DNA from 2 places in the Cellulomonas sp. GTC20042 genome. Region 1 is predicted to be linked to the other one. Evidence: predicted binding sites of a transcription regulator. Region 1 holds the regulator's gene; the other holds the start of a gene.
The links. Region 1 encodes LexA, which represses DNA repair genes until DNA is damaged. Its sites were predicted from a motif close to TCGAACANNTGTTCGA; they were not measured.
Positions count from the first base shown of each region.

Region 2: a site for LexA is predicted at 9,183-9,198, ahead of uvrA (excinuclease ABC subunit UvrA). Genes of this name have one in related genera too.

Region 1 is NZ_AP043678.1:1,701,694-1,713,732, forward strand. Features, by position in the region: gene hflX (GTPase HflX) at 1-134, shown strand, start outside; gene ACZ5HG_RS07855 (ATP-dependent DNA helicase) at 153-2,273, shown strand; gene ACZ5HG_RS07860 (L-lactate dehydrogenase) at 2,328-3,335, shown strand; gene ACZ5HG_RS07865 (LysR family transcriptional regulator) at 3,431-4,351, opposite strand; gene ACZ5HG_RS07870 (aminotransferase class V-fold PLP-dependent enzyme) at 4,433-5,503, shown strand; gene lexA (transcriptional repressor LexA) at 5,595-6,347, opposite strand; gene ACZ5HG_RS07880 (LysM peptidoglycan-binding domain-containing protein) at 6,650-7,114, shown strand; gene nrdR (transcriptional regulator NrdR) at 7,687-8,184, shown strand; gene ACZ5HG_RS07890 (S9 family peptidase) at 8,283-10,289, shown strand; gene ACZ5HG_RS07895 (phosphotransferase family protein) at 10,366-11,265, opposite strand; gene ACZ5HG_RS07900 (AMP-binding protein) at 11,262-12,039, opposite strand, start outside.
Region 2 is NZ_AP043678.1:1,980,060-1,992,098, reverse strand. Features, by position in the region: gene gap (type I glyceraldehyde-3-phosphate dehydrogenase) at 1-320, opposite strand, end outside; gene whiA (DNA-binding protein WhiA) at 556-1,536, opposite strand; gene ACZ5HG_RS09115 (gluconeogenesis factor YvcK family protein) at 1,541-2,536, opposite strand; gene rapZ (RNase adapter RapZ) at 2,539-3,483, opposite strand; gene uvrC (excinuclease ABC subunit UvrC) at 3,480-5,582, opposite strand; gene ACZ5HG_RS09100 (OsmC family protein) at 5,642-6,142, shown strand; gene uvrA (excinuclease ABC subunit UvrA) at 6,291-9,152, opposite strand; gene ACZ5HG_RS09090 (glycoside hydrolase family 15 protein) at 9,268-11,130, shown strand; gene ACZ5HG_RS09085 (MBL fold metallo-hydrolase) at 11,127-11,816, shown strand; gene ACZ5HG_RS09080 (DUF4190 domain-containing protein) at 11,891-12,039, shown strand, end outside.

The DNA of each region.
Region 1 (12,039 bases):
ACCTGGTGCACCGCGTGCACGAGACCGGCGAGATCGACCGCGAGGAGCACACCGCGCACGGCACGGCCCTGCGCGGCCGGGTGGACGAGGGGCTGGCGGCGGAGCTGCACGCGGCGTCCGTGGCTGTCGGATGACCGGACTACCCTTCTCGGGTGCCTGACCCCGCTCCCGACGTCGACCACCTGCTCGACCTGGCCGTCGCCGCCCTCGGCGGGGCGCCCCGTGACGGCCAGCGGCAGATGGCCCGTGAGGTCGCGCAGACGATCGAGGCCGGCGAGCACCTGATGGTGCAGGCGGGCACCGGCACCGGGAAGTCGCTCGGCTACCTGGTGCCCTCGGTGCGGCACGCGGTGCTCGCGGACGAGAAGGTCGTGGTCTCCACCGCGACGCTCGCGCTGCAGCGCCAGGTGATGACCCGGGACCTGCCGCTGGTCGCCGGGGCGCTCGGTCCCGCGCTGCCCCGTGCGCCGAAGATCGCGCTGCTCAAGGGCTGGCACAACTACGTCTGCGTGCACAAGACCGACGGCGGCTACCCGCCGGACGAGCAGGGGATGCTCTTCGACCTCGGCGAGCACGGCGCGGCCGACCACCCGGCGCCGGAACCGGGTGAGGGCGACGACGGCGGCAAGGAGTCGCTCGGCGCCCAGGTGGTGCGGCTGCGCGAGTGGGCGCAGGGCACCGACAGCGGCGACCGGGACGATCTGGTGCCCGGCGTGAGCGACCGCGCGTGGCGGCAGGTGTCGGTGACCTCGCTGGAGTGCCTGGGCCAGCGCTGCCCGCTGCTCGCCGAGTGCTTCCCGGAGCGCGCCAAGGCCACGGCCCGCGCCGCCGACGTGGTGGTGACGAACCACGCGATGCTCGGGATCGCCGCCTCGGGGTCGACCCACGTGCTGCCGGAGCACGACGTGCTGGTGGTGGACGAGGCGCACGAGCTGGCCGACCGGGTGACCGCGCAGTCCACCGCCGAGCTGTCCGTGAGCACCGTCGAGCACGCCGGGCGGATGGCGCGGCGGCACGGTGGCATCGTCACCACCGATCTGGACGCGGCGGCGACCGCCCTCGGCACGGCGATGTTCGCGCTGCCGGAGGGCCGGTTCACCGACGGGCTGCCCGCCGAGGCGCGCGCGGCGGTGGCGATGGTGCGGGACGCCGCGCGCGGTCTGCTGTCGGACCTCAAGCCGGACAAGCCGGCGGGCGGTGGTGGCACGGCGGAGGCGGACACCGGGCTCAAGATCGCGACGTCGGCGGTGCAGTCGCTGTTCGAGGTCGCGGAGTCGATGGCGGCCGATCCGGAGGCCCAGCGGTACACGGTGCTGTGGTGCTCGCGCGGCGACGGGCGCGGCGGTGACGGGGCGACCCGGCTGCACGCGGCCCCGCTGGCGGTCAACGGGTTGATCCGCACCCACCTGCTCACCGGGCGGGCGACGGTGCTCACCTCGGCGACGCTCAGCCTGGGCGGCGAGTTCCGCTCGATGGCGCGGGGGATCGGCCTGGAGGGCGCCAGCGACAAGGCGGCGGCCACGGCCTCCGCCGCCGACGGCCCGGGCGGCGCGGACCCGGCGCCCGGCGCCGAGACGTCGAGCACGCTGCACTGGCGGGGGATCGACGTCGGCAGCCCGTTCGACTACCCGAAGCAGGGGATCCTCTACATCGCCCGCCGCCTGCCGCCGCCTGGGCGTGAACCCGCCACCGACGCGCAGCTGGACGAGATCGCCGAGCTGATCACCGCCGCCGGCGGCCGCACGCTGGGGCTGTTCTCCTCGCGACGCGCGGCGACCGTGGTGGCCGAGGCGATGCGCGAGCGGCTGGACGTGCCGGTGCTGGTGCAGGGCGACGACCAGCTGCCGACCCTGGTGCGGCAGTTCGCCGAGGACGAGCCCACCTGCCTGTTCGGCACGCTGTCGCTCTGGCAGGGCGTGGACGTGCCCGGCCCGTCCAACCAGCTGGTGCTGATCGACCGGATCCCGTTCCCGCGCCCGGACGACCCGGTCCGCTCGGCGCGCTCGGAGGCGGTGGTGGCCGCGGGCGGCAACGGCTTCATGTCGGTGGCCGCCACCCACGCCGCGCTGCTGCTCGCCCAGGGCGCCGGCCGGCTGATCCGTTCCACCGCCGACCGCGGGGTGGTGGCGGTGCTCGACCCGCGGCTGTCCACCGCGCGCTACGGGGAGTTCCTGGTCCGCTCGCTGCCCGGGTTCTGGCGGACCACGGATCGTGACGTCGCTCTCGGTGCGCTGCGGCGCCTGTCGGGTCAGGAGCATGCCGCCAGCGCGTGAACTACCCTCGTGACCGGCGCCGACACCTGCGGCGCAGACCTGCGAGGAGGACCCGTGAGCGACCAGACTGACGACGGCGACGAGCTCGGCCTGGCCGGCACCACCGCGGGGCCGCGACGGACCACCAAGCTCGCCGTGATCGGCGCCGGCGCGGTGGGATCGACGATGGCCTACGCCGCGCTCATGCGCGGGGCCGCGCGCAGCGTCGTGCTCTACGACATCAACAAGGCCAAGGTCGAGGCGGAGGCGCTGGACCTCGGGCACGGCATCCAGTTCATGCCGATGGCCGAGGTGATCGGCTCCGACGACATCGCCGCCTGCGCGGACGCCGACGTGGTCATGGTGACCGCGGGCGCCAAGCAGAAGCCCGGTCAGACCCGGATCGACCTGGCCGAGGCCACGATCTCGCTGGTGCAGAAGATCCTGCCGCCGCTGGTCGAGGTCGCGCCGAACGCGGTGTACGTCATGGTCACCAACCCGGTGGACATCGTGACCTACGCCGCGCTGAAGTACTCCGGCCTGCCGCCGACGCAGATGTTCGGGTCGGGCACCGTGCTCGACTCCTCCCGGCTGCGCTACCTGATCGCCCAGCACACCGGTGTGGCCGTGCAGAACGTGCACGCGTACATCGCCGGCGAGCACGGCGACTCCGAGCTGCCGCTGTGGTCCTCCGCGACGATCGGTGGCGTGCCGATCCTCGACTGGAACGGCATCGACGGCCACGTGCCGCTGACCTCCGAGGTGCGCGACTCGATCGCCCGCGAGGTGGTCGACTCGGCCTACCGGATCATCGCCGGCAAGGGCGCGACCAACTACGCGGTGGCGCTGGCGGGCTCCCGGATCATCGAGGCGATCGTGAAGGACGAGCGGCGCATCCTGCCGGTGTCCTCGCTGCTGGACGGCTACCACGGGATCAGCGACGTGTGCCTCTCGGTGCCCTCGGTGGTCGGCCGCGGCGGTGTCGGCGAGCGCCTCGAGGTCCCGATGTCCGTGGACGAGCTCAGCGGCCTCCGCCGCTCGGCGGAATCCCTCCGCGCCGTAGCCCGCCGCTTCGGCCTGTAAGCCCAGGCCCTCTCACCCCACCCCAGCCCCACCCACCCCCTCCATTCCGCGAGGTCGGTGGTTCTGCACGAGGTCGGTGGTTCCGCGCCGCATGGTCAGGCGCGAACCACCGACCTCGTCGCCGTCTCGCGCAGCACGTGCAGGGCGGCGGCCACCGCGGGCACGCGGTCCATGCCCGGGGCGTGCACGGCCTCCACCAGGCGGAAGGTGCGCTGCGCGGGCCGGTGCACGTCCACGCCCTCGTGCGGCACGGCTGCCAGCGCGAGCCCGGGCAGCGTCGCGACGCCGAGCCCGGCGCGGACCAGACCGAGCACGGTCACGTAGTCGTCGGTGGCGAAGTCGATCCCCGGGTCGAAGCCCGCCCGGGTGCAGCTGCGGACGAGCTGGGCGCGGCACTGCTCGCAGCCCGCGATCCACGGTCGGTCGGCGAGATCGGCCAGGTCCACCGGATCGCCCACCGCGCGCTCGCCGCGCGGCAGCACCAGGTGCACCTCGTCGCGCAGCAGCGGAACGGCGGCGCGGCGCGGGCCCTCGCGATCCGGCTCGACGTCCGGGTCGCGGAAGGTCAGCGCGATCTCGCAGCGTCCGGCGTCCAGCAGGCTCAGCGCCTCCGGCGGCTCGGCCTCGACGAAGGTGGTCGCGATCCCCGGGTGCGCGGCGCGCAGCGCGGCCAGCGCGCGGGGGAGCAGCGTGGCGGCGGCGGAGGGGAACGCCGCCAGCCGCACCCGTCCGGCGCGCAGGCTGGCCACCGCCGCGACCTCCTCCAGCGTGGCGTCGAGCGCCGCCTGCACCTGCACCGCGCTGCGCGCCAGCACCTGTCCCGCCTCGGTCAGTCGCACACCTCGCCCCGAGCGGACCACCACGGGCGTGCCGATCAGCCGTTCCACCGCGCGCAGCTGCTGGCTGGCGGCGGGCTGGGTCAGGCCGAGGTGCTGCGCGGCGGCGGTGACCGAGCCGGTGGTCTGCACCGCCCGGACCAGGCGGAGGGCGGCGGCGTCGAGGGCGCGGGGAGCCATGGCCGCAGCATAAGACCGATGCATGGATCGCGTGGCAACTGGCCGTTGTGCGCATGGGTGGGCGCCCGGCACGCTCGTGGGGTGACCTCCCTCGCCGATCTGCGCGCCGCCTTCCCGCCCGTCCGGGGCCACCTCGACGCCGCCACCGCCGGCCTGCCCACCCGGGCTGCCACCGCCGCGCTGCGCGCCGACCTGGACCGCTGGGCCGACGGAGGGCTGGACGCCGGACGCTACGACGACGCGGTGACGCGGGCGCGGTCCGCCTTCGCACGGCTGGTCGGCGTCGGGCCGGACCGGGTGGCGATCGGCGCGCAGACCTCGGTGATGGCAGCCCTGGTCGCGGCCTCGCTGCCTGACGGTGCCGAGGTGCTCTGCGTCGAGGACGACTTCTCCTCGATGGTGTTCCCGTTCCTGGTCGAGCAGCCGCGGATCCATGTCCGCCAGGTGCCCGCCGAGGCGCTGGCGGAGGCGATCGGTCCGCGCACGTCGCTGGTGGCCTTCTCGCTGGTGCAGTCCGCCACCGGGGCGGTGCTGGACGGTCCCTCGATCGCCAGGACCGCCCGTGAGCACGGGGCGTGGACGTTCGCCGACCTCACCCAGGCGGCGGGGTGGAAGGCGGTGGACGCGGGGGTCTACGACCTCACGGCGACCGCCGCCTACAAGTGGCTGTGCGCGCCGCGCGGCACCGGCTTCCTCACCGTCGGCGAGCACGTGCAGCCCGCGCTGCGCCCGGTGCAGGCCGGGTGGTACGCGGGGGAGGACGTCTGGGGCTCCTGCTACGGGCCGTCGATGCGGCTGGCGGCGGACGCGCGCCGGTACGACGTCTCGCCCGCGTGGCAGGCGTGGATCGGCGCCGCCGAGACGGTCGAGGCCTTCGCCGCCGTCGATCCCGTGACTGTGGAGGCGTACGCGGCCGGGCTCGCCGACCGCCTGCGCGCCGGCCTCGGCCTGCCGGAGACCGGCAGTGCGATCGTCACGCTGGACGATCCCGACGGCCGTCGGCGTGCGGCCCTGGAGGCGGCGGGCTGCCGGGTGGCCGGGCGCGCGGGCAGGGTGCGGCTCGCGTGCCACGTGTGGGCGGACGAGGGCGACGTGGACCGGGCGGTGGCAGCGCTCGTCGGCGCCGGGGTGCCGGCCCGCGGCGCGGCCTGACCCGCCCCGCGTCGGTGCGGAGCGCCTGCGCCCAGGGCGCCTGAACGCCGGGTGACCAGCGTCGCCACCCTCGACCCGGGCGGGTCCGGCGTCAGAGGCTGCGCAGCACCGACACGACGCGACCGAGCACCTGCGCCTCGTCACCGGGGATCGGCGCGTACGAGGGGTTCTGCGGCAGCAGCCACACGTGGCCGTCGGAGCGCTTGAGCGTCTTCACGGTGGCCTCGCCGTCGAGCATGGCGGCGACGATCTCGCCGTTCTCCGCCACCGGCTGACGCCGCACGACCACCCAGTCGCCGTCGCAGATCGCGGCGTCGATCATCGAGTCGCCGACCACCTTGAGCAGGAACAGCTCGCCCTCGCCGACGAGCTGACGGGGCAGCGGGAACACGTCCTCGACCAGCTGCTCGGCGAGGATCGGCCCGCCGGCGGCGATCCGGCCCACCACCGGCACGTAGGCGGCGCGCGGCGCGCCGTCGCGCTCGGCGGAGTCCTCGTCGCCGAAGCCCGCGACCGTGGGGCCCGCCTGCCCGGGCAGCGCCGTGACGCCGCGGGAGTCGTCCGGCTGCACGACCTCGATCGCGCGCGGACGGTTGGGGTCGCGCCGCAGGTAGCCCTTGCGCTCGAGCGCCATCAGCTGGTGCTTCACCGAGGAGGGGCTGGTGAGGCCGACCGCGTCGCCGATCTCGCGCATGCTCGGCGGGTAGCCGCGGGACTCCACGGAGGCGCGCACCGTCTCCAGCACGAGGCGCTGGCGCGGGGTCAGCCCGTCGTCCTCGGCGTGCAGGTCGACCACGCCGTCCGTCGTGCCGGCACCGGTGGCACCGCTCGTCCCGCTCGTCATGATGACCCTCTCCGTCGTCCCTGCCCGCTGCCCGTACCTGCTCGCACCCGCCCCTGCGCACCGTCCGTGCTGGTCACGGTCGCGCGGCGTCCGCGTCGGCCGGCCGTGTCAGTGGTCGGTGGTGGGCTTGCCCCGATGTGCCGAGCCTAGGCGGAGCGAGCGGACGGATCAAACATCTGTTCGAGCGTGTCTCGACAACGACGCCCGGTCGTGGCAGCATCGTACAAGCGTTCGACGAACAGGTGTTCGAGCGGGATCGATCGAGAGCGGCGGGCGACCGTCGGCGAGAGGGAGTGGTGAGGATGAGCGCGATCACGATGGCCCCGCGGGTGGCCCTGGCCGACGTGCGTCGTCCGGCGTCCGCTCCCCGGCGGTCGGCTGCTTCTCGGCGGGCGACTGCGGCCCGGCGGGCATCCGCTCCCCGGCAGGAGGCTGCGACCGGGGCGGTGGTGGCGGAGCGGGCGGAGCCCGGGCTGCGCGACCTGCACCTGACCCGGCGCGGGCGTGCGGTGCTCCTCCTGCTCGCCGCGCTGATCGTGCTCGCGGGCGTCCTCGGTGGGCGTGCGGTGGCCGACGGGCCGGAGCAGGCGATCGAGGTGCGCACCTACGCGGTGCAGGCGGGCGAGACCCTCTGGCAGATCGCCGGCGACGTGGCGCTGCCCGGTGAGGACGTGCGGGACGCGGTGCTGCGCCTCCAGGAGCTCAACGGTCTGGCGGACGCCTCGCTGCGCGCCGGCCAGGTGCTGCTGCTCCCGGCCGACTCCTGATCCCGCGCGGACTTCGCACCGGCCTCCGGCTGGCCTTGCGCCGGCCGCGCGCTGACCTCGCACCGGCCGCGCGCTGCCCCCGCACTGGCCTGGGGCTGACCCCGTGCAGGTCGCGGCGAGTATTACGAAAGTGCAGGCTTGCGTAAATCGGATCCCGGCCCCTACAGTGGTGATCACTTCGACGGCTGGCTGGGGGGCTCGCCTCGAAGGACGCATCGACGTCGGCACCGAGTGCGCGACGCAGGCGCGTGAAGCAACGCCGTTCTGACGAGGCGAGTCGTCCGGACGAGACGGGACGGGGGCGTCCCCACGAGGGTGGCCGCAGCACTGCGGCCACCCTCGTCGTCTGTCCGGGACCCGGTGCGGGTGCGCGGCCCGGACTGCGCAGCCGCGCGAAGACCGGACGGCGTGGCCGGGCGGCGCCCGGGAACGGTCCCACCGTCGCTCCGAGGCGAGCCGCCTTGCACCGCCGACCGGCGGCGACCTACGTTGTCCCGGTCCTTGCGGGGGTGAGGCACGTCGGCGTCGTGGCCGGGCCCGCCCTCCGGGAGAAGCACCGAGGAGGCTCCACCATGCACTGCCCGTTCTGCCGTCACGCGGACTCCCGCGTCGTCGACTCGCGCACCTCCGACGACGGCCTGTCGATCCGTCGCCGCCGCCAGTGCCCGCAGTGCAACCGCCGGTTCACCACGATCGAGACCGCGAGCCTCTCGGTGGTCAAGCGCTCCGGGGCGACCGAGCCGTTCAGCCGGGACAAGATCGTCAACGGCGTCCGCAAGGCCTGCCAGGGCCGCCCGGTGAGCGAGGACGACCTCGCCCTGCTCGCCCAGCGCGTCGAGGAGACGCTGCGTGCCAGCGGCAGCGCGGAGCTGGACGCCTACGAGATCGGGCTGGCGATCCTCGGACCGCTGCGCGACCTGGACGAGGTGGCCTACCTGCGGTTCGCGAGCGTCTACCAGGCGTTCAGCTCGCTGGACGACTTCGAGGCGGCGATCACGGTGCTGCGCGCCGAGAACGAGGTCGCGGACGCCGAGCGCGCCGGGCGCGAGGGCGACGCGTCCGCCTCCTGAGCGGTGACGTGGCGCGAACCCTCGCGCTCGCCGCGCCGGGGATCCCCGCCCGTGGATGACCGACGCGGCCTGTCGGGGCGTCGTACTACGGTCATGGGGTGATCCCTGACGACCTCGCGCTCCTGCACGCACCCGGCACCCCGACGCTCAGCCCCGACGGCCGCACCGCCGTCGTCGCGGTGACGTCGCCCGACCTCGACCTGGACGAGTACACCGGCCAGCTGTGGCGGGTGGCGACCGACGGCTCCGCCGAGCCGACCCGGCTGACCCGCGGCCACCGTGACACGGACCCGCAGATCTCCCCGGACGGCCGCTGGGTGGTGTTCCTGCGCGCCGAGGCGAAGGGGCGCCCTCAGGTGCACGTGGTGGAGTTCGCGGGCGGTGAGCCGGTGCGGCTGACCGACGCCCCGCTCGGTGCGCAGTCGCCGCGGTTCTCCCCGGACGGAAGCCGGATCGCCTACCTCGCCCGCGTGCCGGAGGAGGGTCGCTACGTCGCCGACGGCAACCCCGCCGCCGAGCGGCCGCGGCACATCACCGAGCTGCCGTACCGCGGTGACGGCGCGGGCTTCACCCGGGACAAGCGCCGGCACCTGTTCGTGGTGGACGTCCCGGCGCAGACGCCGGGCGCGGTGGCCGAGACCGAGCCGCGTCAGATCACCAGCGGCGACCTCGACGTCGACGGCGCCGAGTGGCTGGCCGACGGCCGTCACCTGGTCGCGGTGTCCGCCCGGCACGCCGGCAAGGACACCGATCTGCGCGAGGACGCGGTGCTCGTGGACGCCTCCGAGGGGTCGGACGGCACGCTGGTGCCGCTGACCGACGTCGACGCGGGCAGCACGCTCGCGGTGATCGCCGCGCGCCCGACGACGGACGGCTCCGGCGTCTGGCTGCTCGCGCAGGACATGGGCACCTCCGGCCGCGAGTTCGTCGCCAGCCAGACCGGCCTGTTCGCGCTCGCGCTCACGGCGACGGCGGACGGGCCGCGGGCGGACGGCACGCCGGTGCGGCTGACCGACGCCGAGGCGGTCGACCTCGACGCGGGCACGTTCCTTGCGGTGGACGGCGGGGTGCTGGTCGGTCGGCTGCACCGCGGCACGGTGGTGCTGGACGAGGTGCACGCGGACGGCACGGCCCGGGAGGCGTTCGGCGGCGCGGTCGTCGTGCACGGCGTCGCTTCCGCCGGCGGGACCACGGTGGCCTCGGTCGCCGGCCCGACCGACAGCGGTGACCTGCACGTGCTGGACCTGACGGCGGGCACCTCGCGGGCGTTGACCGACCTGTCGGCCCCGCTGCGCGCCACCGGTCGGGTGCGCGAGCCGCGCGAGGTGAACGCCACCGCCCCGGACGGGTACCCGGTGCACGGCTGGGTGGTCACCCCGGACCCGGAGCGCTTCGGCGCGGGCCCGCACCCGACGATCCTGATGATCCACGGCGGCCCGTACGCGCAGTACACGGTCGGCCTGTTCGACGAGGTGCAGACGCTGGCCGAGGCCGGCTACGCGGTGGTCTACGGCAACCCGCGCGGTGCCGCCGGCTACGGCTCCGCGCACGGCAAGGCGATCCATCGCGCGTTCGGCACCGTGGACACCGACGACGTGCTCGCGCTGCTGGACGCGGCGACCACTGACCCGGCGCTGGACGCCGAGCGGGTGGGCGTCATGGGCGGCTCCTACGGTGGCTACCTCACCGCGTGGCTGACCACCCGCACCGACCGGTTCGAGGCGGCGATCGTGGAGCGCGGGTTCCTCGACCCGGTCAGCTTCACCGGATCCTCGGACATCGGCTGGTTCTTCGGCCTGGAGTACCTGGGCGACGGCGACTCCGACGCCGAGAAGGCCGCCGTGGCCGCGCAGTCGCCGATGGCGCACGTGGCGAAGGTGACCACGCCGACGCTGGTGATCCACTCCGAGCAGGACTGGCGGTGCCCGGTCGAGCAGGGCCAGCGCTGGTTCGTCGAGCTCAAGCGCCGCGGCGTCGAGGCCGAGCTGCTGCTGTTCCCCGGCGAGGGCCACGAGCTGACCCGTTCCGGCCGCCCGCAGCACCGGCTGGTCCGGTTCGAGCACGTCCTCGACTGGTGGGCCCGGCACCTGCCGCTGTCCCGCTGAGCGGTCCTGCTCCGGACGGCCCGTCGAACGGCCCCGCGCACGTCCATCCGGGCGGGCGCGGGGCCGTGCGCACGTCTCAGCCCGAGCCCAGCAGCTCGGCGAGCAGCGCGTGCCCCTCGGCCTCGAAGTCCTCGGCACCGACGGCGTACGCCCACGCGATCGTCCCGATCGCCTCGCGCACCAGCGACCGTGTCCACGCATCAGCGCCCTCCCGCGCCGCGCCGTCCCGCGCGCCCGCTGCCTCGTCGGCCACGCGCGGGTCCGCACCGTACCCGTCGAGGAACGCGGCCTCGCACGCGGGGGAGCGCCGGAAGTCGCGCTGCGTCAGCCGGGTCAGCTCGCTCGCCGCCGGGCGCAGGTCGGCCCGCCCGAGGTCGATCACCCGCACCTCGCCCGCGTGCCGCAGCCAGTTGCGGGGCTGCCAGTCGCCGTGCGTCGGCACCAGCACGGCGGGCGGCTGCGGCCAGGAGGCGAGCAGGTCCCGCAGGTGGGTCACGATCGCGGGGGCGATCCGGTGCGGGCGGTCCAGCCACGCGAGCGAGCGGGCGTTCTCCCGCGCCTCCCACCCGTCGTCCACGATCCCGGGCGTCTGCGTGTGCAGGGCGGCGAGCAGGGAGCCGGCCTGGCGGTACGTGTCGGGGTCGTCCTGCGCGGGGGTGCCGAGCACCAGCTCGCCGGGCAGCCAGCGGGTGACCAGCAGCCGGGCGTCGCGGTCGTGGTGCAGCAGCGTCGGCGCGCGTCCGGGCGTCCAGGGGCCGAGCCAGTCGAGGTGCGCGCGGATCTCCCGGGCGATGTGGTGGTCACCCGGGCCGCCGGCCTTCACGACCAGGTCGTCGTCGCCGGCACGGACCCGCAGCACGGTCGTCGCGATCAGCCCCCAGCCGAGATCGGCGACGACCTCGTGCCCGGGCAGCCAGTCGTCCAGCAGCGCACGCTGCTCCGGCGCGAGGCCGGTGAGCGCAGCGCCGGAGGTCACGCGGGCTGGGCGGCGATCAGGTCGTCCCGGACCACGCGGCGCATGACCTTGCCGATCTGCGAGCGGGGCAGCTCGGTGAGGATCACCAGGTCCTTCGGCACGGCGTAGCGGGCCAGCCGCTCGCTGCACCAGTCGCGCACGGCCTGCAGCTCGATCTGCGCGTGCCCGATCTCCATCACGACCGCCGCGACGACCTTCTCGCCCAGGTCACCGCCGGGCATGCCCACCACGGCGACGTCGCGGACGCCGGGCATGCAGCGCAGGTGGTCCTCGACCTGCGAGGGGTACACCTTGAACCCTCCGGTGACGATCATCTCCTTGATCCGGTCGACCAGGACCACGAAGCCGGTCTCGTCCACGCGGACCACGTCGCCGGTGCGCAGCCAGCCGCCGTCGAGCAGCTGACCGGCCGTCTCCTCCGGGCGGCCCCAGTAGCCCTGGAACACCTGCGGGCCGCGGATCAGCAGCTCGCCCTGCTCGCCGGGGGCGACCTCGCGGGTCGGGTCCTCCTGGTCGACCACGCGGATGTCGGTGCTGGGGAACGGCAGCCCGAGGGCGCCGGGGCGGCGGTCGGCGGACAGCGGGCTGCCGAGCGCGACGGGGGAGGTCTCGGTCATGCCGTAGCCCTCGACCACCAGCCCGCCGGTCAGCGCCTCCCAGCGCGCGGCGGTCTCGGCGGACAGCGACATCGCGCCGGAGATCGCGTAGCGGAACGAGGAGAGGTCGCTGCGGGTGGCCTGGGCGGCGGTGGCGAGGCGGTCGAGCATCGGCGGC
Region 2 (12,039 bases), 280 kb from region 1:
GCCTTCTCGGCGTCGGTGAAGAAGCCGGTCGACTCGATGACGATGTCCGCGCCGAGCTCGGCCCAGGGGAGGTTCGCCGGGTCGCGCTCCTCGAGGGCGCGGATGTTCTTGCCGTCGACGATGATGTTCGCGTCGTCGAAGTCCACGCTCAGCGGGAACCGGCCGAGCACCGTGTCGTACTTCAGCAGGTGAGCCAGCGTCTTGTTGTCCGTCAGGTCGTTGACGCCGACGATCTCGATGTCGGCGCCCGACGCCACGATGGCCCGGTAGAAGTTGCGCCCGATGCGGCCGAAGCCGTTGATGCCGACCTTGATGGTCACTTGCCCTCCTCGGCACGCGCCGGCACGCGCCGACGCACACTGTTGCGGTGATGGACTACGCACGACGCTGTGCGTGGGGCCGGTGACCGCAGGTCACATGTTCGTCACATGGTCTTGACCCGCTTGAGGTCTCCGGTTGGCTCCAAGCCTATACCCCGCGCGCAGTGGTCGCAGGGACCTAGGTCTGACCACGCACCCACCGCGCCCGCGCACGCGCGCACGAGGGGCGACGGCCCTAGAGATCCAGCAGGTCCGGGCTGAGACCGGCCTCGGTGTCCGGGATCCCGAGGTCCTGCGCGCGCTTGTCGGCGGTGGCGAGCAGCCGGCGGATCCGGCCCGCCACCGCGTCCTTGGTGAGCGCGGGCTGCGCCAGCCGGCCGAGCTCCTCCAGCGAGGCCTCCTTGTGCGCGAGCCGCAGCTCGCCGGCCTCGCGCAGGTGCTCGGGCACGTCGGCGCCGAGGATCTCGAAGGCGCGCTCCACCCGGGCGCCGGCGGCCACCGCGGCCCGCGCCGAGCGGCGCAGGTTGGCGTCGTCGAAGTTCGCCAGCCGGTTCGCGGTGCCGCGCACCTCGCGGCGCACCCGGCGCTCCTCCCAGACCAGCAGCGTCTCGTGCGCGCCGAGGCGGGCGAGCATCGCCGAGATGGCGTCGCCGTCCCGGATCACCACGCGGTCGACGTTGCGCACCTCGCGGGCCTTGGCGGGGATCTGCAGCCGCCGCGCGGCGCCGACCAGCGCGAGCGCCGCCTCGGGGCCGGGGCAGGTGACCTCCAGCGAGGACGACCGGCCGGGCTCGGTGAGCGAGCCGTGCGCCAGGAACGCGCCGCGCCAGGCGGCCTCCGCCTCCTGCTGGCCGGCCGCGACGATCTGCGGGGGCAGCCCGCGCACCGGGCGACCGCGGTTGTCCAGCAGGCCGGTCTGGCGGGCCAGGGACTCGCCGTCCTTGACCACGCGCACCACGTAGCGGCTGCCACGGCGCAGGCCGCCGCCCTGCACCACGATGATCTCGGACGTGTGCCCGTAGACCTCCGCGATGGCCTGGCGCAGCCGACGTGCCGCGGCGCCGGTGTCCAGCTCCGCCTCGATCACGATCCGGCCGGAGATGATGTGCAGCCCGCCCGCGAAACGCAGCGTCGCCGCCACCTCGGCCTTCCGGCACGATGTCTTGTCGATCTGGAGCCGCGCCAGCTCGTCCTTCACCTGTGCCGTCAGAGCCATGCCGTCATCCTGCCATCCCCTGACCGGTGCCCGGGGCCGCGCTGCGGTCCCCCACGTCGCCGAGGAAGTCCTCGACGACGTCGCTGATCGCCGCGGCGAGCCGCAGCGCGTCGTGCCGCGGCGAGCCGTCCCCGCGTCGCACCTGCCGGAGCAGCAGCCGCCCGCCGAGCGCCGCGGCGCGCGCCTCCAGGGCGTCCACGTCGTCCACCGACCCGGGATCGGCGATCACGGCGTCCACCCGCAGGTCGCCGGCGTGGTCGCGCAGCGCGTCCAGGTGCTCGCAGGGGCCCATGCCGGCGGTCTCCGACTCCGGCACCAGGTTGAGCGCGACGATCCGGCGGGCACGGGTGCGGCGCAGGGCGTCTGCCAGGTCCGGGACCAGCAGGTGCGGGATCACGGAGGTGTACCAGGAGCCCGGTCCGAGCACCACCCAGTCCGCCTGCTCGACCGCCTGCACCGCCTCGGGCAGCGCCGGCGGGGCCTCGGGGGTGAGCCGCAGGTGGGTGATCTGCCCGCGCGCGACCGCCACCCGGCTCTGACCGGTCACCGTGGTCGTGGAGCCGTCCGGGCGCAGCACGTCGGCCTCGATCGCGAGCGGCACCGCCGCCATGGGCAGCACCCGGCCCCGGGCCCCCAGCAGCTTGCCGACCCAGTCCAGGCCGTCGACGGTGTCCCCCAGCAGCTCCCACAGGGCGACGATCAGCAGGTTGCCGACCGCGTGGTGGTCGAGGTCGCCGGAGGACGTGAAGCGGTGCTGGAGCACGTCGCGCCACGTGCGCCCCCAGTCGGAGTCGTCGCAGAGCGCGGACAGCGCCATGCGCAGGTCGCCCGGCGGCAGCACGTCCAGCTCGTCGCGCAGCCGGCCCGAGGACCCGCCGTCGTCCGCCACCGTGACCACCGCCGTGATCCGGTCCGACACCCGGCGCAGCGCCGACAGCGTCGCCGACAGCCCGTGACCGCCGCCGAGCGCGACGAACGCGGGGCGCTCCCCCTGCGTCACGGCTACTCCTTGCCGAGGTCCCGCGCGGCGACCGTGACCCGCTGGCCGCTCGCGCGCAGGCGGGCGGCGACGGCCTCGCTGATCGCCACCGAGCGGTGCTTGCCGCCGGTGCAGCCGACCGCGATCGTCACGTAGCGCTTCTCCTCCTGGAGGTACCCGGCGAGCACCGGCTCCAGGGCCGCGACGTAGCGGTCCACGAAGGTGCGGGCGCCGGGCAGGCCGAGCACGTAGTCGCGCACCGGGGCGTCCCGCCCGGACAGGTGCCGCAGCTCGCTGATCCAGTACGGGTTCGCCAGGAAGCGCACGTCGACCACGTGGTCCGCGTCCAGCGGGATGCCGTACTTGAAGCCGAAGGAGATCACGTTGATCCGCAGCGCCTCCTCCTCGGTGACCGAGACGGCGTTCCGCACGATGCGGGCGAGCTCGTGCACGTTGGTCTCGGAGGAGTCGATCAGCACGTCGGCGCGGTCACGGATCTCGGCGAGCAGGGCGCGCTCGGCGGCGATGCCGTCCAGGATCCGGCCCTCGCCCTGCAGGGGGTGCGGGCGGCGGACCTGCTCGTACCGGCGGACCAGCACCTCGTCCGAGGCGTCGAGGTAGATGATCTTGTAGTCGACGCCGGACTCGCGCAGCTGGTCGAGCACCCCGGTCAGCGCGGCGAAGAACTCGCGCCCGCGCACGTCGACCACCGCGGCCAGCCGCAGCTCGCCGCTCGGCGGCCCGCCGTGGGTGAGCATGCCGACCAGGTGAGTGAGCATCTGCGCGGGCAGGTTGTCCACGACGTACCAGCCGAGGTCCTCCAGCACCGCCCCGGCACGCGAGCGGCCGGCGCCGGACATGCCGGTGATGATCAGCAGGTGCGGCTCGCTGACGCGGGGCGCCTGCGTGGCCCTCTCGATGGCCGGGATGCCGTGCGGGACCGTGATCGGCGAGGGGTCGCTGCTCATGCCCCCAGCATGCCAGCCGCGCCCGCATCTGCAGGTCGGGGGGCGTTCGCGTCGTCCTCGGGAGCGGTCGCCGGCTCGGGCACCGCCGGGTCCGGGACCGCCGCCTCGGGGTGCAGCGCGCGGACCACCGCGGCGGCGGTGCGGTCGCCCATGCCGGGCACGGTGGCGATCTCCTCGGCCGACGCCGCACGCAGCCGCTTGAGCGAGCCGAAGTGCTTGAGCAGCGCCGCCGAGCGCGCGGGGCCGAGGCCGGGAACGCCGTCCAGCGCCGACACCGTCATGCCCTTGCTGCGCCGCTTGCGGTGCGCGGTGATCGCGAACCGGTGGGCTTCGTCGCGCAGCCGCTGGAGCAGGTACAGCCCCTCGGATGAGCGCTCCAGGATCACCGGGTACTCGTCGCCCGGCACCCAGACCTCCTCCAGGCGCTTGGCGAGGCCGCAGAGCGCGACGTCGTCGATCCCGAGCTCGGCCAGCGCGGCGGCGGCCGCGGCGACCTGGGGCGGGCCGCCGTCGACCACGACCAGGTTGGGCGGGTACGCGAAGCGCTGCGGGCGACCGGTGGTCGGGTCGACCGGGCCGGAGCGCGCGGGTCCGGCGTCGGCGTCGGCCATCGCCTCGGCGACCTGGTCCTCCCCCAGACCGAGCTCCAGGTCGCCGGCCTGCTCGCGCTCGGCCAGGTAGCGCCGGAACCGCCGGGTGATCACCTCGTGCATCGCCTCGGTGTCGTCGCGGGCGCCCTCGCCCTCGGATCCGCGGATCGAGAACTGCCGGTACTCGCTCTTGCGCGCGAGCCCGTCCTCGAAGACCACCATCGACGCGACCTGGTAGGTGCCCTGGTTGTGCGAGACGTCGTAGCACTCGATCCGCAGCGGGGCCGACTCCAGGCCCAGCGCCTCCTGGATCTCGCGCAGCGCCTGGCTGCGGGTGGTGAGGTCGCCGGAGCGGCGGGTGCGGTGCAGGGCGAGCGCGTGCTCGGCGTTCTTGCGCACCGTCTCGGCCAGCTCGTGCTTCTCGCCGCGCTGCGGGACGCGCAGGAACACCTTGCTGCCGCGCAGGCCGGTCAGCCACGTCTGCACCTGCTCCGGCTCCGGCGGCAGCTCCGGCACCAGCACCTCGCGCGGGACGGACCCGGCGGCGGCACCGGTCGCGCCGTCGTCGGTGGCCTCGGAGCCGTAGACCTGCTGGAGCAGGTGCTCGACCAGGTCGGCGTCGGTGGCGTCCTCGACCTTCTCCACGATCCAGCCGCGCTGGCCCCGGATGCGCCCGTCCCGGACGTGGAACACCTGCACGGCGGCCTCGAGCTCGTCGCCGACCAGCGCGAAGATGTCCGCGTCCGTGCCGTCGGACAGCACCACGGCGTTCTTCTCGGTCGCCCGCTCCAGCGCCACGATGTCGTCGCGCAGCCGGGCCGCCTGCTCGAAGTCCAGCTCGGCGGCGGCCTCCTTCATCCGCGCGGTGAGCCGCTTGGTGAACCGGGCGGTGTCCCCCGCCATGAACTCCGCGAACTCCTCGGCGAGCGTGTGGTGGTCCACCTCGGAGATCCGGCCGACGCACGGCGCCGAGCACTTGTCGATGTAGCCGAGCAGGCACGGCCGGCCCTGCTGCCCCGCGCGCTTGAACACCCCCGCCGAGCAGGTACGCACCGGGAACACCCGCAGCAGCAGGTCGACGGTCTCCCGGATCGCCCAGGCGTGCGCGTAGGGGCCGAAGTACCGGGTGCCCGGCCGCTTGGCGCCGCGCATCACCTGCACCCGGGGGAACCGCTCCGCCAGGGTGACCGCGAGGTACGGGTAGGACTTGTCGTCGCGGTACTTCACGTTGAACCGCGGGTCGAACTCCTTGATCCAGGAGTACTCCAGCGCCAGCGCCTCGACCTCGGTCCCGACCACGGTCCACTGCACGGAGGCCGCCGTGGTCACCATGGTCTGCGTGCGCGGGTGCAGGCCGCCGACGTCCTGGAAGTAGCTGTTGAGGCGCTGCCGCAGGCTCTTCGCCTTGCCGACGTAGATCACCCGGCCGTGCTCGTCCCGGAACCGGTAGACGCCCGGCTGGTCCGGGATCTCCCCGGGGGCGGGGCGGTAGGTCGCGGGATCAGCCATGCGGACGAGCCTAGTTCGCCCCACCCACAGGGCCCGAACCCCCCGGGTACCCTCGGGCGATGGGACTCCTGCACACGTACACCGCGGAGGTCGTCTGGACCGGCGCCGGGGCGACCGGGACCACCGGGTACCGCGACTACACCCGCGACCACGACGTGCACGTGGAGGGCAAGCCGGTGATCGCCGGCTCCGCCGATCCCGCGTTCCGCGGCGACCCTGCCCGGCACACGCCGGAGGACCTGCTGGTGGCGGCGCTCGCGCAGTGCCACATGCTCTGGTTCCTGCACCTGGCAGCGGTGGAGGGTGTGGTGGTCGTCGGCTACGCCGATCAGGCGTCGGGGACGATGCGCGTGGCGGCGGCCGGGCACGGCGAGTTCACCGAGGTCACGCTGCATCCGCGCGTGACCGTACGTGAGCCCGAGGATGCCGCGGGTGCGCGCGACCTGGACGCGCTGCTGGCCGAGGTGCACCGGAAGGCGCACGAGCACTGCTTCATCGCCCGGTCGGTGAGCTTCCCGGTGCGCACCGAACCGGCGCCCGTGGCCGTCGAGCAGCACTGACCCGCTGCGCGGCTCCCGGCGCGTCGGACGTCGAACCCTGCACGTCAGGCGCCGCGCGGATCCGTGCGCCCTCGGACCCCGCGCTCCGAACCCCGGGGAACGGCGACGGCCCCGCCCCGTGGAGGGGTCGGGGCCGCTGCCGCGTCGATCAGGCGCTGACCTGCTCCTGCTCCTGGCCCAGCACCTCGGCGAGGAACCGCCCGGTGTGGCTCGCCGCGACGCCGGCGATGTGCTCCGGCGTGCCCTGCGCGACGACGGTGCCGCCACCGCTGCCACCCTCGGGGCCCATGTCGATCACCCAGTCGGCGTTCTTGATCACGTCGAGGTTGTGCTCGATCACCATGACGGAGTTGCCCTTGTCGACCAGCGACTGGAGCACGCCGAGCAGGCGGCGGATGTCCTCGAAGTGCAGGCCGGTGGTGGGCTCGTCCAGGACGTACACGGTGCGCCCGCTGGACCGGCGCTGCAGCTCGGAGGCGAGCTTGACGCGCTGCGCCTCGCCGCCGGACAGCGTGGTCGCCGGCTGGCCGAGCCGGACGTAGCCCAGGCCGACGTCGACCAGGGTCTTCAGGTGGCGGCTGATCGCGGGGACGGCGGCGAAGAACTCCGCGGCCTCCTCGATCGGCATGTCCAGCACGTCGGCGACCGTCTTGCCCTTGAAGTGCACCTCGAGGGTCTCCCGGTTGTACCGGGCCCCGTGGCAGACCTCGCAGGGGACGTAGACGTCCGGCAGGAAGTTCATCTCGATCTTCAGGGTGCCGTCGCCGGAGCACGCCTCGCAGCGCCCGCCCTTGACGTTGAAGGAGAACCGCCCGGCGGTGTAGCCGCGCACCTTGGCCTCGGTCGTCTCCGCGAACAGCTTGCGGATCCGGTCCCACACGCCGGTGTAGGTGGCGGGGTTGGACCGCGGGGTGCGACCGATCGGCCCCTGGTCGACGTGCACGACCTTGTCCAGGTGCTCCAGGCCGGTGACCCGCTTGTGCCGGCCGGCCACGCGGCGGGCGTGGTTCAGCTCGTTGGCCATCACCGTGTAGAGGATCGAGTTGACCAGCGTCGACTTGCCGGAGCCGGAGACCCCGGTGACGGCGGTGAGCACGCCGAGCGGGAAGGACACGTCGATGTTCTGCAGGTTGTGCTCGCGGGCGCCGACCACGGTGACCTGACGCTTCTTGTCGATCGCGCGGCGGGTCGCGGGCATGGGGATCTGCCGGCGGCCGGACAGGTAGGCACCCGTGACCGACTCCTGCGACGCGAGCAGGCCGGCGAGGTCGCCGGAGTGCACCACGTGGCCGCCGTGCTCGCCGGCGCCGGGGCCGACGTCCACGATCCAGTCGGCGGTGCGGATGGTGTCCTCGTCGTGCTCGACCACGATCAGGGTGTTGCCCAGGTCGCGCAGGCGGGTGAGGGTGTCGATCAGCCGGCGGTTGTCGCGCTGGTGCAGGCCGATCGACGGCTCGTCCAGCACGTAGAGCACGCCGACCAGGCCGGAGCCGATCTGCGTCGCCAGGCGGATGCGCTGCGCCTCGCCGCCGGAGAGGGTCGCGGCGGCGCGGGACAGCGACAGGTAGTCCAGGCCGACGTCGAGCAGGAAGCCGAGCCGGGCCTGGATCTCCTTGAGCACCTGCGCGGCGATCTGCTTCTCGCGCTCGCCGAGCTCCAGGGTGTCGAGGAAGTCACGGGCGGCGCGGATCGGCAGCGAGCACACGTCCGCGATCGACCGGCCGCCGACCAGCACGGCCAGCACCTCGGGCTTGAGGCGGGCGCCGTCGCAGGCGGGGCACGGGACCTCGCGCATGAAGGCCTCGTACTTCTCCTTGCTCCACTCGGACTCGGTCTCCTGGTGGCGCCGCTCGAGGAAGGTCAGCACGCCCTCGAAGCCGGTGGAGTACTGGCGCTCACGGCCCCAGCGGTTCTTGTACTTGACGTGCACCTTGTGGTTCTCGCCGTGCAGCACCGCGTCCTTGGCGCGCTGCGGCAGGGCGCGCCACGGCACGTCCATCGAGAAGCCGAGGTCGTCGGCGAGGGCGGTCAGCACCCGCTCGAAGTACTCCGAGGAGATCTGCGCCCACGGCGCCACCGCCCCGTCGCGCAGGGACAGGTCCTCGTCCGGCACGACCAGGTCGGGGTCGACCTCCAGCCGCATGCCGAGGCCGGTGCACTCCGGGCAGGCGCCGTAGGGCGCGTTGAACGAGAACGTCCGGGGCTCGATCTCCTCCAGCGTGAGCTGGTGGTCGTTCGGGCAGGCGCGGTGCTCGGAGAACCGCATCTCGCGCCCGAGGTCGTCGATGTCGGCGTCGACCAGCTCGATCACGACCAGACCGCCGGCCAGCGGCAGCGCGGTCTCGATCGAGTCGGTGAGCCGGCGCTGCACGCCCTCGCGGGACACGAGGCGGTCCACGACGACCTCGATGTCGTGCTTGAGCTTCTTCTCCAGCGTCGGCGGCTGGCTGAGCTGGATCACCTCGCCGTCGACCCGCGCGCGGGAGAAGCCCTTGGCCTGGAGCTCGGCGAACAGGTCGGCGTACTCGCCCTTGCGGCCGCGGACGACCGGCGCGAGCACCTGGTAGCGAGTGCCCTCGGGCAGCTCGAGCAGGCGGTCGACGATCTGCTGCGGGGTCTGCGCGATCACGCGCTCGCCGCAGACCGGGCAGTGCTGCACGCCGGCGCGGGCGAACAGCAGGCGCAGGTAGTCGTAGACCTCGGTGATCGTGCCGACCGTCGACCGGGGGTTGCGGTTGGTCGACTTCTGGTCGATCGACACCGCCGGGGACAGCCCCTCGATGAAGTCGACGTCGGGCTTGTCCATCTGCCCGAGGAACTGCCGGGCGTAGGCCGACAGGGACTCCACGTAGCGGCGCTGGCCCTCCGCGAAGATCGTGTCGAAGGCCAGCGAGGACTTGCCCGAGCCCGACAGACCCGTGAAGACGATGAGCCGGTCACGGGGCAGGTCCAGGTCGACGTTGCGGAGGTTGTGCTCGCGGGCCCCCTGGACCACCAGTCGATCGTTCACGGGCGCCATGGTACGTGCCGGGACTGACATCCGCACACCTGTTCGAATGCCGAACCCCTCGCGCGGGACCCCGTCCCGACGGGTGCACGGGCCCCTGACGTCGCATGATGGCGCCATGCCCGACCGCTCGCCCACCCCGATCGACGACTACGCCGTGCTCGGCGACGGACGCACCGCGGCCCTGGTCTCCCGCACCGGATCGGTGGACTGGCTGTGCGTGCCGCGGGTCGACTCCCCCGCCTGCTTCGCGGCCCTGCTCGGCGACCCCCGGCACGGCCGCTGGCTGCTCACGGTGCCCGACGCCGAGGTCGAGCGGCGCTACCTGGGCGAGTCCTTCGTGCTGGAGACCACCTTCCGCACGCCGACCGGAACGGCCGTGCTGCTGGACGCGATGCCGCTGGGCGACGACCGCTGCGACCTGGTCCGGCGGATCGCCGCCACCGAGGGCACCGTGACCGTCCGGCACGAGTGGGTGGTCCGGTTCGGCTACGGCGCCGTGCAGCCGTGGGTGCACCGGGTGACCGATCCCGACGGGGCCGAGGTGATCCAGGCGGTCGCCGGTCCGGACGCGCTGGTGCTGCGCGGTGACCGCCTGCCGGTGCCGGACGACCACGCGCACACCGACACCTTCAGCCTGGCCGCCGGCGAGAGCGTCGAGCTGTCGCTCACCTGGTCGCCGTCCTGGCGGCCGGTCCCCCGCCGCCCGCACCTGGAGCACCGGGTGGAGGCCACCGAGGCCCGCTGGGGCCGCTGGGCGCGTCGCTGCCGCTACCAGGGCTCCTACCGGGAGGCCGTGGTCCGCTCGCTGCTGGTGCTCCGGCTGCTCACCGACGCCGAGACCGGCGGGATCGCGGCGGCGGTCACCACCTCCCTGCCCGAGGACCTCGGCGGCGAGCGCAACTGGGACTACCGGTACTGCTGGCTGCGGGACGCGGCGATGACCCTGGAGGCGCTGCTGGAGCACGGCTACCGGGAGGAGGCGCAGGACTGGCGGCAGTGGCTGCTGCGCGCGGTGGCCGGCGACCCGGCGGACGTGCAGATCATGTACGGGCTGGACGGGCGGCGGGACCTGCCCGAGCGCACCCTCGACCACCTGCCCGGCTACGCAGGATCCCGGCCGGTGCGGGTGGGCAACGCCGCCGTCGGGCAGGTGCAGAACGACGTGCTGGGCGAGGTGATGTGCGCGCTGCACCTGGCGCGTGAGGCCGGGATCGAGGAGAGCGCGGACTCCTGGTCGCTGCAGACCCACCTGGTCGAGCACCTCTGCCGCACCTGGCGCACGCCGGACAGCGGGATCTGGGAGGTGCGCGGCGCGCCCCGGCGGTTCACCCACTCGGCGGTGATGGCCTGGGCGGCCCTCGATCGCGCGGTGCGGGCCGTCGAGCAGCACGGGCTGCCCGCCGCCGACGGGGCGGTCGACCGGTGGCGCACCGAGCGGGACGCCGTGCACGCCGAGGTGCTCGCGCACCACTGGGACGCCGGTCTGGGGTCGTTCGTGCAGCACCCGGGCGCCGGGCACACCGACGCCTCGCTGCTGCAGATGGTGCAGGTCGGCTTCCTGCCCGCGGACGACCCGCGGCTGGTCGGCACGGTGGCGGCGGTGCGCGCCGAGCTGGAGATCGCCCCCGGCCTGCTGCTGCGCTACCGCACCGAGCGCACCGACGACGGCCTGCGCGGCTCCGAGCACCCGTTCCTGGCCTGCTCGGGCTGGCTGGCGGACGCGCTGGCGCGGCAGGGCGACGTCGCGGGATCGACCGCGGTGCTGGACGTGCTGACCGGTCTGCGCACCGATCTGGGCCTGCTCGCCGAGGAGTACGACGTCGCCGCGGGCCGCATGATGGGCAACGTGCCGCAGGCGCTGTCCCACCTGACGCTGGTCCGCGCCGTCCACGCGCACGACCTCGCGCTGGCGGGCGGCACCGCGCCCGCACCGACCACCGCGACCGACCCGACCGCCGAGGAGGCGACCGCACTGTGACCGACCCGGGCACCTACACCGGCCACGTCGAGCCCGGCGGCCCCGCCGCCACCCTCGACCTGGGCAGCGCCACCCTGCGCAAGCTCTCGGTGGGGCCGATGGACAACAACGCCTACCTGCTCACCTGCGCGACCACCGGCGCGCAGCTGCTGGTCGACGCCGCCGCGGAGCCGGACCGGCTGCTCGACCTGGTCCGCGCGGGGTCGGCGGAGGGACGTCTCGACCTGGTGGTCACCACCCACCGGCACGCCGACCACCTCGGCGCGCTCGCCGCCGTGCTCGACGCCACCGACTCCCCGCACGCCGCCGGTGCCCCCGACGCGCGGGCGGTCGCCGAGCACGCCGGCACCACCGTCCCGCGCGGGCTCGGCCACGGCGACCGGCTGACGATCGGCGCGCTCACCCTGGACGTGATCACGCTGCGCGGCCACACCCCCGGCGCCGTCGCCCTCGCGCTGCGCGACGGCGCCGACCGCACCGTCCTGCTCACCGGCGACTCGCTGTTCCCCGGCGGCCCCGGGCGCACCACCACCCCCGCCGACTTCGCCTCGTTGATGACCGACCTCACCGAGCGCGTCTTCGACCCGCTGGCGGACGACACCCGCGTGCTGCCCGGCCACGGCGACGACACCACCCTCGGCGCGGAGCGGCCGCACCTGCCGTCCTGGTGGGCGCGCGGCTGGTGACCACGACCACTGCTGCGCGGGCATCGGCTCTGGGATAGTGGCCCGCAGCACCCGATCCGCCCGGAAGGACCCCCATGTCGCACGAGACCGGCACCCCCGACCCCGCCGACCGGCCCACCGAGCCGATCGGCTCCGGGGCGGAGGGCAGCGAGCCGACCGGCACCGAGCCCACGCAGGCGATCCCGGCGCCCGCGCCGTTCGTCTCCGGGTACGAGGTGCCGTC